DNA from 2 places in the Streptomyces sp. NPDC093261 genome. Region 1 is predicted to be linked to the other one. Evidence: predicted binding sites of a transcription regulator. Region 1 holds the regulator's gene; the other holds the start of a gene.
What was found. The regulator HspR, encoded in region 1, represses chaperone genes until heat shock. The targets are predictions, from matches to a motif close to TTGAGNNNNNNNNNCTCAA.

Region 1 (6,008 bases):
GCGACGACCGCCAGGTCGCCCTGGAGCTGCGTCACCCGGGCCTCGTCCGCTATCTGGTGAAGGTCTTCGAGTTCATGTGGGGCCGGGCGGTGCCGCTGAGGGCGGGCACCCCCTACGAAACCGATCCGGACGGCATCACGGACATCCAGCACTCCATCGCCAAGCTCCTGGTGGAGGGCCATGTCGACGAGGCCATCGCCCGCCGCCTGGGCATGAACGTGCGCACCTGCCGCGCCCACATAGCCAAGCTGGCCACAGCCCTCGGCAGCGGCAGCCGTGCCCAACTCGGCTATCTCATAGCGCAGTCGGGGATCCTGAGTCAGAACCACCCGCCGGGGGAGGGCGGCCCGGGCCCTCGCGGTGACGGGGGCTCATAGGCCGGTGAAGGGCTCATAAGCCGGTGAAGGGGACTCTTGGGCCGGTAAGGGCTCGTAGGCCGGCGGGGGCCTCATCAGCCGGTTGGGGAGCCGTAGGCCGGTTGGGGAGCCGTAGGCGGGCCGCGGGGGCCGGAGGCCTTGAAGGAGCCTCATCAGCCGGTTGGGAAGCCGCAGGCCGGTTGGAGAGCCGCAGGCCGGTTGGAGAGCCGCAGGCCGGTTGGAGAGCCGCAGGCCGGTTGGGAAGCCGCAGGCCGGTTGGGAAGCCGCAGGCCGGTTGGGAAGCCGCAGGCCGGTTGGGAAGCCGCAGGCCGGTTGGGAAGCCGCAGGCCGGTTGGGAAGCCGCAGGCCGGTTGGAGAGCCGCAGGCCGGTTGGAGAGCCGTGGGCGGGCCGCGGGGGCCGGAGGCCTTGAAGAGGACTCCCAGGCGGGCGGGGGCGCCTCACAAGCCGGTTGCGGGGGCTTCACAGACCGGTGGGGGACTCCGGGGCGCCGGGAGTGGTGAGGGGGAGCAGTTCGGGGGCGTGCGCGGGCCCGTCCAGGCCCGCCTGTGCGATGCGGACGCCCAGTTGGGTACGGCTCGCGGCGCCCAGGGTCTCGGAAAGCCGGGCGATGTGCGCCCGGCAGGTGCGCACACTGATGCCGAGGCGCTCGGCGACCACGGCGTCCTGGTGGCCCTCCGCCAGCAGCGCCGCGATCGAGCGTTCCCGGTGGGTGATGCCGTCGATGCCGGTCTCCGGCAGCGGGGACGTCAGCGGGATCGCCAGGCGCCACAGCCGCTCGAAGATGGTGACCAGATAGTCGATCAGGGCCGGGTGGCGCAGCTCCAGCGCGATGGTGCGGTCGGGGTTCGCCGGGATGAAGGCGACCGTGCGGTCGAACAGGATCAGGCGCTCGGGCACCTCGTCCAGGGTGCGGGCCTCGGCCGCCTCGCCCATCAGCTCCATGTAGGTGTGCAGCCCCTGGCCGTGGCGGGCGACGTGCGTGTACAGATCGCGCATCCGGACGCCCCTGCGGCGCATCTCCAGCGCCCGGTGCAGGCCCTCGGAGAGCTCGTCCTCGCGGCGGATGCCGCCCGGCTGCACCGTCAGCACCTCGCGCGTGCACTGTTCCGTCGCCTCGTCCATGGCGGCACGGATCCGCGGCAGCCCGTCCAGGACACGGATCGCCACGCCCTCCGCGGGACCCTGCTCCCGGCCGCCGAGCCCGGCGTACCACTCGACCGCGGCCACCGCCGCCCCGACCCGTGCCTGGCTCGCGCTGACCTCCTCGTGGACGCCGCGCAGCAGCCGGGTCATGACCTCCTGCGGGGAGGTCGGCACCAGCCAGTCCATGTCGTCGGGATCCGGGTGCAGCAGCGCGAGTTCCAGCAGGCAGGGCACCGACGCGGCGTCGGCACGGGGCACCCGGCCCCGGCGTACGGCCCGGGAGTACACCCGGTTCCCGGACTCACAGAGCCGGTCAGCGCCGTGCGGATGCGCGTCCGTCCCGTGCCCGGCCATCTTCCACCCCTGGCTCCAACTCCCGGCTCCAGCGTCCTGCAGCGTGTTCGCAGCGCAACTATGCGCGGAGCCGCCCGCCTCCGCAACAAGGCTCCGCCGCCCCGACGCCCGCTCTCGCCGGGAACATCCCGGATTCTCCCTCCCTCCGGAAGTTCCGTTTGCAGCCAGGTGAGCGGGGGGCCGGGAGGGGCCCCACGGAAAACGGCCGTGGGGGGGGGGGGGGGGGGGGCCCCCCCCCCCACCGGGGGGGGGGGGCCGGGGCGCCCCCCCCCCCCCCCCACGGCCGTTGCTCTGTGCCCGCCGCGGGACGCCCGTTACTTCAGGCCGATAGCCGTGCAGGCGGCCTTGTACTTGGGGGTGCAGATGTCCTGGACCGTGTAGATGTTGTCCTGGATCACGGTGTCCTTGATGTTGGCCTTCGTGAGCGCGACCACCGGCACCAGCATCGACGGGATCTTCTTCTCCGTCGGGCTGTCCACCTTGTCCCGGGTCAGCGCGTCGAACTCGATCGAGCGGCCCTGGACCTTCGCCACCGCCATCTCCGCGGCGTTGTTGGCCTCCTCCGGGTACGACTTGTACACGCTCATGTACTGCTCGCCCGTGACGATCCGCTGCACGGCGTCCAGCGAGGCGTCCTGCCCCGTCACCGGCGGGAGCTTGCTGACGCCCGCCTCCTTCAGGGCCTCGATGACGGCGCCGGCCATGCCGTCGTTGGCCGAGTAGACGCCCGCGATGTTGCTCAGGCCGACGGCCTGGATCGCCTCGGTCATGTTCGCCTTGGCGTTCTCCGGCTTCCAGTCCTTCGTGTCGTAGGACTTGACGATGTTGACCTTGCCCTGGAGTTCGCTGAGCGCGCCCTCCTTGAACTGCGCGGCGTTCGGGTCGGTGACCGAGCCGTTCATCATGACGATCTTGCTGGTCTCCGCCTTGCTGCCGAGCGCCTCGACGAGGGCGCGGCCCTGCACCTGGCCGACCAGTTCGTTGTCGAAGGAGATGTACGCGTCGATCGGCCCCTGGGCGAGCCGGTCGTAGGCGATGACCGGAATGCCCGCCTTCTTGGCCTTCTCCACGCCCGATGCGAGGGCCTTGGCGTCCACCGGGTCCACCAGCAGCACATCCACCTTGTCGGCGACCATCTGGTCGAGCTGCTCGCTCTGCTTGGCCGCGTCGGCGTCGGCGTTGGCGTAGAGGACCTTGCCCTTGTCGTGGGTGAGGGAGCGCACCTGGTCCCGGATGATCGGGAAGTCGAACTTGTCGTACCTCGGGTTCTCCTTCTCCGGCAGAAGGAGACCCACTGTGATGTCGTCGCCCTTCTTGGGAGACGCGGAGCTGCTGCCCCCGCCGACCCCGTCGATGACGCCGCACGCGGCGAGAGACACGGCCGCCGCGGACGCGGCCAGGGCTATGGCGGTTCGACGCACAGCGGTCCTGCGGGTGGTACGAGCGTTCACATCAGGTGCCTTCCGGGCGGGGGAGCAGCATTGCGACTCAGGTGGCTGAAAGCCAACGCGGCGACGGTATGCAACGTCAAGAAGTACGGGTTAACGAGATGGCAACAGCATCCGAGTGGAAGTCAAGTGAAGACCAAGGAAGCACACCGCGAGGGCCGTTGCCGAACCTTCGCGTGATGGAGGTTTCTGCCGCCACCTGCAAAGATCGCGAAACCGACGGATCGTCAACTTCCTTGACGTTCCGCAACGTTCACCTCCGACGCCAAACGTGATCTACATCACATAGCGAGGCCACCCCTCACCCGCCTTGCGCCGGGCCTGCCCTTGCCGCACCCGCACCCCTCCGCCCCGGGACCTCGTCGAGCTCCGCCGCCCCGCCACCGGCGCTCCGGCCGCGTCGGACGCCGCACACAAAGGGAAGGTCGTCGAGTCGTAAAGATCTGTATAACCTCTTCCCCGCCTCGCATGTCGTGATCATGAACACCCTTCCGCGTCTCGGTCCGATCACAGGACCGAATGAACTCGGCCAGACGACGCACCGCCGTGGCGGCCGCCACCGCCGTCGTGCTCGCCGCCGCGGGCGGCCTGCTCACCGCCGCTCCCCCCTCCGCCGTGACTCCTGCGCCTCGGCGGCGGTCAGGGAGCGCAGAAGGCCGTGAGGACCAAGGCCTACGGCATCCTGGACTCCTGGCTCCGAGCGCACGCGGAAGGGGCGGCACCGGAACACCTCCGGTGCCGCCCCTTCCGCGCGAGACGGATCAGTCCGCCTGCTGCTGCCGCTTGGGCCGCCACACCACCAGCGCGCTGGTCTGCTGCACGTCCTGGTACGGCACCAGGTCGCGGCGGTACGAGGCGTGCACCGCCGCCTCGCGCTGACGCATCGTCGCCGCCGCACCGTCCAGGGCGGCCTGAAGCTCCGCCACGCGGGACTGGAGCGCGACCACCTGGTTCTCCAGCTCGATGATGCGCTTGATGCCGGCCAGGTTGATGCCCTCGTCCTGTGACAACTGCTGTACCTGGCGGAGCAGTTCGATGTCGCGGGCCGAGTAGCGCCGGCCCCGGCCCGCGGTGCGGTCCGGGGACACCAGGCCCAGGCGGTCGTACTGGCGCAGCGTCTGCGGGTGCAGTCCGGAGAGCTGGGCCGCCACCGAGATGACGTAGACCGGGGTGTCCTCGGTCAGTTCGTACGGGTTACGCCGACGGCCGTCCATCTCCTCATGCTCCCTTCGCGGCCTGGAACAGCTCCGCCCGCGGGTCCTCCCCCGCGGTCGCCTCGCGATACGCCTCCAGCGCGTCTCGAGCCTTCCCCGAGACGTCCTTGGGGACACTCACCTCGACGGTGACCAGCAGGTCCCCGCGCGTGCCGTCCTTGCGGACCGCGCCCTTGCCACGGGCGCGCAGTGTGCGCCCGTTGGGCGTGCCCGGAGGCAGCTTCAGCGTCACCGGGGGCCCGCCGAGGGTGGGCACCCGGATCTCGGCGCCGAGGGCCGCCTCCGCGAACGTCACCGGCACGCTCACCGTCAGGTTGTCGTCCTTGCGGCCGAAGACCGGGTGCGGGTTCACATGCACGACGACATACAGATCGCCGGCCGGGCCGCCCCGCTCGCCGGGCGCGCCCTTGCCGCGCAGCCGGATGCGCTGCCCGTCGGAGACTCCCGCGGGGATGCGCACCTGCATCGTCCGGGACGACTTCGCCCGGCCGCTGCCGTGGCAGACCTCGCAGGGGTTCTCCGCGATCAGACCGCGGCCCTTGCAGTCCGGGCAGGGGTCGGTCAACGAGAAGCCGCCGCCCGAGCCCCGCGTGACCTGCCCGGTGCCGACACAGGTCGGGCACACCCGCGGTGTGCCGTTCTTGTCGCCGGTGCCCGAGCAGGCCTTGCAGGGCGCCTGCGAGGACATGCGCAGCGGCACGGTCGCGCCGTCCACCGCCTCCATGAAGCTGAGGGTGACCTCGGACTCGATGTCCTGGCCGCGCCTCGGCTGCGTGCGCGTTCCCGCGCCGCCGCCACGGTTGAACAGGCCCCCGAAGACGTCACCGAGACCCCCGCCGAAGCTCCCCCCGGCGCCGCCCTGGCCGCCGAAGAGATCGCCGAGGTCGAAGTTGAACGAGCCGCCCGCCCCGGGGCCGGGACGGAAGCCGCCGTTGCCGAAGAGGGCGCGGGCCTCGTCGTACTCCTTGCGCTTCTTGGGGTCGCCGAGGATGTCGTTCGCCTCGGAGATCTCCTTGAAACGTTCCTCCGCCTTGGCGTTGCCCTTGTTGGCGTCCGGGTGGAACTCGCGGGCGAGCTTCCGGTACGCCTTCTTGATCTCGGCCTCGGTGGCGTCCTTGGGGACGCCGAGGACCTTGTAGTAGTCCTTCTCGATGAAGTCCTTGGTGCTCATCCCCGACGCCCCTCCTTCCCTACGCGTTCGTGGTGTACGTCAGCCCTCGTCCGGGCCACCGTTCTCCTTGTCGTCGCCCGCCTCGGTGCTCTCCTCGGCCTTGACCGTCTGCGCTCCCGGCTGCGGCTCGGCGACGGCCACCCGCGCGGGGCGGATGGTGCGCTCGCCGAAGCGATACCCTGGCTGCAGAATTGCCACGCACGTCGTCTCGGTGACGTCCGGCGCGTAGCTGTGCATCAGAGCCTCGTGGATCGTCGGGTCGAAGGGCTCGCCCTCCTTGCCGAACTGCTGCAGACCCAT
Region 2 (6,008 bases), on a different contig from region 1:
CGCCAGCTCACGCATCGAGAACGGCTTGGTCATGTAGTCGTCGGCGCCGACGCCGAGGCCGACCAGCATGTCCGTCTCGTCGTCGCGCGCGGTGAGCATCAGTACCGGCACCGGGCGCTGTGCCTGCACACGACGGCAGACCTCCAGGCCGTCGAAGCCCGGCAGCATGATGTCGAGAATCAGCAGGTCCGGCTGCCAAGCCTCGGCCGTGTCGACCGCCGCTGGACCGTCGCCGGCCGTTTGCACGAGGAATCCCTCCGCGCGCAGCCGGGCGGCGATGGCGTCGACGATCGTTGGGTCGTCCTCGACCACCAGAACCCGGCGCTGCGCGCCCGGGGTCGCCGTCGTGCCGTTGTGCGAGGTGTGTGTCTGCTCCATCGCCCGCCCCTGAGTTGCTTTCCGGAATCAGTGGGGTGATCCCATGACTGCGCTTGACGCTTGAATGATCCGCGTCAGGGAAGCAGGGTACGGGGAGTTACCGCCGGTCGGCTATCCAGGTCGGACAGCCAGGTGCACGACGTCGGGAACGCCCCGGGCAACGGGGACCTCTTCGGTATGCACCTGCCGGAACCCGGCATTCCAGAGGGTTCCTTCAAAATCCGGAGAGGGCTGGGCGGACCACACCGCCAGTACCCCGCCGGGCCTCAACACCCGGGCGCAGCTTGCCAGTCCGGCCGCCGAGTACAGGCTGTCGTTGTCCTCCGAGACCGTCCAGTCGGGTCCGTTGTCGATATCGAGGCACAGCGCGTCGTACGTGGCGGATGTCTCACACAGATAGGAGACGAGATCGGCCTCCAGCACGTGGGTGCGCGGGTCGGCGAGCGCGGGTGCGGACAGCGCGGCCAGGGGCCCGTCGAGGTGCCAGTCGATGATGGCGCGCTCGCGCTCGACCACCGTGATGCCTCCCCAGCGCGGGTCCGCCGCCGCGTGTGCGAGCGAGAAACCGACACCGAGTCCGCCGATCAGCAGGCTTGGCTCCGGGCGTCCCTCCAGTGCCCGGTACGCGGCGTCCACGAGCAGCCGCTCCGAGCGTCCGTCGGAGGTGTCCATGAGGAAACAGCCGTTGGCGATGATCTGGAGCAGCTCACCGTGGCGGCGCAGCACCACCTCGCCGTGCGGGCCCTCGCGACGGTCCACGACTTCGGGGATCTCATGGATGTCGTACGGATGAGGCATGGGTCACATTGTGGCGGCGCGGGAGTGCCGAGGACGAGAGGTTTTCCGGTGTCGCCGTAGATGCGCATCCATGTTCGGATATGCCCCTCGGACGCAGAACAGACCTGAGAAGTTGCTTTGAATAGGGGCCGGCGGTGGCGTCGGTCATAGACAGCGGCCCGGGCGGCACGAAGGGTGGGGCGTGACGGAAGGAGCCCCCCACCTTGGAACGCACGGTCTCGGCGGCTGACGCCATGGTCACGGCCCCCGGGACGGGTACGCCCCTGCTCGACGGCATGCCCCGCCAGCGCACGGCACCGCTCCCCGTCGCCCCGACACCCCCCCGGATCCCGGCCTACGCCCCCGCCGCCCGCCCGGGAGCGCGTGCCCTGGGGCTCCTGCCGACCCCCGCGGACACGCCCTTCACCCTCGGATACGCGGCCGTCCTCGTCGTGACGTCGCTGTTCGCCCGCTACGCCGACCCCTCGCTGGTGCACAGCCTGTACCAGGAGTCCAGCACCGACGTCGTCCATCTGGTGCGCAGCCCGGTGCTGGTGCTGGTCGCCAGCGCGCTGTGGATCGCGGGCGGCCTCACCTCGTCGTACGCGCTCGTCTTCCTGCTGGTGCTGCCGGCGCTGGAGCGGCGGATCGGCGGCCGGCGCACCGCCTTCGTCTTCCTGCTCGGCCATGTTCTCGCCACCCTGGCCACCGAGATCCCGGTCGGCCTGGCGGTACTGGCCGGCCATCTGCCCGGCAGTTCGCTGCACCGCCTCGACTACGGCATCAGCTTCGGTGTCGCGGCCGGCCTCGGCGCGCTGGCGGGGCTGCTGCCGCCGTGGCCGCGGCGGGCGGTGCTCACCGTGTTCGGCGGGATACTGCTCGCCGATCTGATCCAGTTCACGGACCCGCTGAGCAACTGGGGTCATCTGCTGTCCCTGGCGATCGGCATCGGGACCTGGCCATGGGTGCGGCGGTGGCAGCGGACGGCCCGTCAGGGCGCCCGCGCCCACGGCTGACCCTTCGCGTCACCTGCCACCTCACGAGCCCGGACCTCACCTCGCCGGACCTCACGAGCCCGGACCACGGCGCCCCCGACCGCGCCCGGCCGGCAACGCGCCTCCGGCTGACGCGCCCGCACTTCCGCCCCTGCCCAACGCCCGGAGTGACGCAGGCCACCACGTGATCGCTCAGAGCGAACAGCTGTGGGGGAACAATGGGATCGCGCCGAGCATTGAGTCGGCATAGCTCAAGTTGACTGCCGAAGGGGAGATCATGGCTTCGATGCCCACATCGCTCACCCTGCCTGTACTGCCGCTCGATGGCGAGGTCGTGCTGCCCGGCATGGTGGTTCCGCTGGACCTGAGTGACTCCGAGGTGCGCGCGGCGGTGGAAGCCGCCCAGGCGGCCGCCAGGTCGGAGCCCGGAAAGCCCAGGGTCCTGCTCGTGCCCCGGATCGACGGCACCTACGCCACCACCGGTGTGCTGGGCACGGTCGAGCAGGTCGGCAGGCTCGCCGACGGTGACCCGGGTGCCCTGATCCGCGGCCGGAGCCGCGTGCGGATCGGCGCCGGGACCACCGGTCCGGGTGCGGCGCTGTGGGTCGAGGGCACCAGGATGGACGAGAGCGTGCCGGACCCGGTGCCCGGCCATGTCACCGAACTCGTCAAGGAGTACAAGGCGCTCGCCACGAGCTGGCTGAAGAAGCGCGGTGCCTGGCAGGTCGTGGACCGCGTCCAGGCCATCGACGACGTCTCCGCGCTCGCCGACAACTCCGGTTACTCGCCCTTCCTGACCCCCGAGCAGAAGGTGGAGCTGCTGGAGACCGCCGACCCGGTCGCCCGGCTCAGGCTCGCCACCCAGCAGCTCCGCGACCATCTCGCCGAGCAGGACGTCGCCGAGTCCATCGCCAAGGACGTCCAGGAGGGCGTCGACAAGCAGCAGCGGGAGTTCCTGCTGCGCCGTCAGCTGGAAGCCGTCCGCAAGGAGCTGCGCGAGCTGAACGGCGACGCCAAGGACGGCGAGGAGTCCGACGACTACCGGGCCCGGGTCGAGGCCGCCGACCTGCCCGAGAAGGTCCGTGAGGCCGCCCTCAAGGAGGTCGACAAGCTCGAGCGGTCGAGCGACCAGTCGCCCGAGGGCTCCTGGATCCGGACCTGGCTCGACACCGTGCTCGAACTGCCGTGGAACGAGCGCACCGAGGACGCGTACGACATCCGGGGCGCCAAGGCCGTCCTGGACGCCGAGCACGCGGGCCTGGAGGACGTGAAGGAGCGGATCACCGAGTACCTGGCGGTGCGCAAGCGCCGCGCCGAGCGGGGCCTCGGTGTCGTCGGCGGGCGGCGCGGCGGTGCCGTGCTCGCGCTCGTCGGCCCGCCCGGTGTGGGCAAGACCAGCCTCGGCGAGTCCGTGGCACACGCCATGGGGCGCAAGTTCGTCCGGGTCGCCCTCGGCGGCGTGCGCGACGAGGCCGAGATCCGCGGCCACCGGCGTACGTACGTCGGCGCCCTGCCCGGCCGGATCGTCCGTGCCGTCAAGGAGGCCGGCTCGATGAACCCGGTCGTCCTGCTCGACGAGATCGACAAGGTGGGCTCGGACTTCCGGGGCGACCCGGCCGCCGCCCTGCTGGAGGTACTGGACCCGGCGCAGAACCACACCTTCCGGGACCACTACCTGGAGGTCGAGCTCGACCTGTCGGACGTGGTCTTCCTCGCGACGGCGAACGTCCTGGAGGCCATCCCCGAGGCGCTGGCCGACCGTATGGACATCGTCCGCCTGGACGGCTACACCGAGGACGAGAAGGTCGTCATCGCCCGTGACCACCTGCTCCCGCGTCAGCTGGAGCGGGCGGGCCTGGCCAAGGACGAGATCACGATCGACGAGGGCGCGCTGCGCAAGCTCGCCGGCGAGTACACCCGTGAGGCGGGCGTACGCAACCTGGAGCGGTCCCTCGCCCGGCTGCTCCGCAAGGTCGCGGCACAGCACGAACTGGGCGAGAGGGAACTGCCCTTCGCCGTCCGGGACGAGGACCTGCGCGGGCTGATCGGGCGCCCGCACCACGTGCCCGAGTCCGCCCAGGACCCGGCCGAGCGGCGCACGGCGGTCCCGGGCGTGGCGACCGGTCTCGCGGTCACCGGCGCCGGCGGTGACGTCCTCTACGTGGAGGCTTCGCTGGCCGACCCGGAGACGGGCGCGGCGGGCCTGACCCTCACCGGTCAGCTCGGCGACGTGATGAAGGAGTCCGCGCAGATCGCGCTGAGCTTCCTGCGCTCCCACGGTGCCGAACTGGAGCTGCCCGTCGGGGACCTGAAGGACCGGGGCGTGCACATCCACTTCCCGGCGGGCGCGGTCCCCAAGGACGGCCCGAGCGCGGGCATCACGATGACGACCGCGCTGGCCTCGCTCCTGTCGGGCCGTCTGGTCCGCACGGACGTGGCGATGACGGGCGAGGTCTCGCTGACCGGCCGCGTCCTGCCCATCGGTGGGGTGAAGCAGAAGCTGCTCGCCGCGCACCGGGCGGGCGTGACGACCGTCATCATCCCCAAGCGCAACGAGGCCGACCTGGACGATGTCCCGGCCGAGGTGCTGGACAAGCTGGACGTCCACGCCGTCACGGACGTCCGCCAGGTCCTGGAGCTGGCGCTCGCCCCGGCCACCAGCGGCGCGACGCCGGAGGTTCCGGTGGCGGCGTGACGGACGCCTCCGGATGACCGAAGGCCCGGGTTTCGTGAGGGAGGCCCGGGCCTTCGCCCTGCGGTGCGTCCGCGCACCGCGGTCACCCGCCGGCCGAGGCGGTCGCCGGCCGGCCGGCCGACGACCGTCAGCCGTTGGCCAGGGCCTGCACCCGGTCCAGCGCCCCGTTGAACCGGTCGTGGTCGCCGACGGTCGGGCCCGACGAGGTGTACTGCCACATGGTGTGGTAGTCCCAGCCGGCCGGCAGCGTGCCCGGGTCGGCGGCGTAGCGGGCGATCCACAGCGGGTGGGCGGAGGCGAAGCCGGCGTAGTCGCCGGTGCACTGGGTCCACCAGCTCGTGGCCGTGTAGATCACGGCGTCCCGGCCGGTCCGCGCCCGGTAGGTGTTCAGGAAGTCGGCGATCCAGGCGGTCATCGCGCCCGTCGACTTGCCGTAGCAGGCGGCGCCGTACGGGTTCCACTCGATGTCGAGCACGCCCGGCAGCGTCCTGCCGTCCCTGGACCAGCCGCCGCCGTGGTCGACGAAGTAGTTCGCCTGGGCGGCGCCGCTCGTGGTGTCGGGGGTCGCGAAGTGGTACGCGCCCCGGATCATGCCCACGGTGTACGAGCCGTTGTACTGCTGGGCGAAGGACGGGTTCGTGTAGTACGTCCCCTCGGTCGCCTTGGTGTAGGCCCATCTGACCCCGCTGCTCCACAGGGTCGTCCAGGCGACATCGCCCTGGTAGCCGGCGACGTCCACGCCTTCCGTCTGGGTGACGGCGGCGCTCTGTGGGGCCGTGCCGCGGCCGTCGTGCGCGAGGACGCCCATCCCCATGTACGCGCTGCCGCGGACGGGCGTGCCGGCGGCGCGGGCCGGGAGGGTGAACAGGAGGGAGAACGCGGCGAGCAGGATTCCGGCCGCGAACAGGCGGCGCGGGGATCGGACGGGTCCGGATCTGTGCACGGGCATGACGTGTCTCCGAAGGACTCGGTGGAGCTCGGTGGGGGATCGCTCGGGCAGGCCCCTGCCGGGATGCGTGGGGGTGCGGGGCGTGATCGCCCCGCCGCTCGATGGCGCGGGCATGCCAGTCATTGCCTGAGAGGGAAGCTACGCACGTAGACCGGGGGCTGGGAAGGGAAGCCGGGGGCTGCCGTTGGTCTACGCCTGCGAAATACTGGCGGAG

Region 2: the regulator HspR is predicted to act here: its motif matches at 2,387-2,405, upstream of lon (endopeptidase La).

The regions. Positions count from the first base shown of each region.
Region 1 covers NZ_JBIVNO010000003.1:229,552-235,559, forward strand. Annotated here, with positions in the region: gene ACIP94_RS10140 (helix-turn-helix transcriptional regulator) at 1-377, shown strand, start outside; gene ACIP94_RS10145 (LuxR C-terminal-related transcriptional regulator) at 838-1,875, opposite strand; gene ACIP94_RS10150 (sugar ABC transporter substrate-binding protein) at 2,190-3,296, opposite strand; gene ACIP94_RS10155 (heat shock protein transcriptional repressor HspR) at 4,085-4,537, opposite strand; gene dnaJ (molecular chaperone DnaJ) at 4,542-5,708, opposite strand; gene grpE (nucleotide exchange factor GrpE) at 5,748-6,008, opposite strand, start outside.
Region 2 covers NZ_JBIVNO010000006.1:191,211-197,218, reverse strand. Annotated here, with positions in the region: gene ACIP94_RS16360 (response regulator transcription factor) at 1-378, opposite strand, end outside; gene ACIP94_RS16355 (spermidine synthase) at 490-1,176, opposite strand; gene ACIP94_RS16350 (rhomboid-like protein) at 1,380-2,171, shown strand; gene lon (endopeptidase La) at 2,428-4,845, shown strand; gene ACIP94_RS16340 (lysozyme) at 4,973-5,794, opposite strand.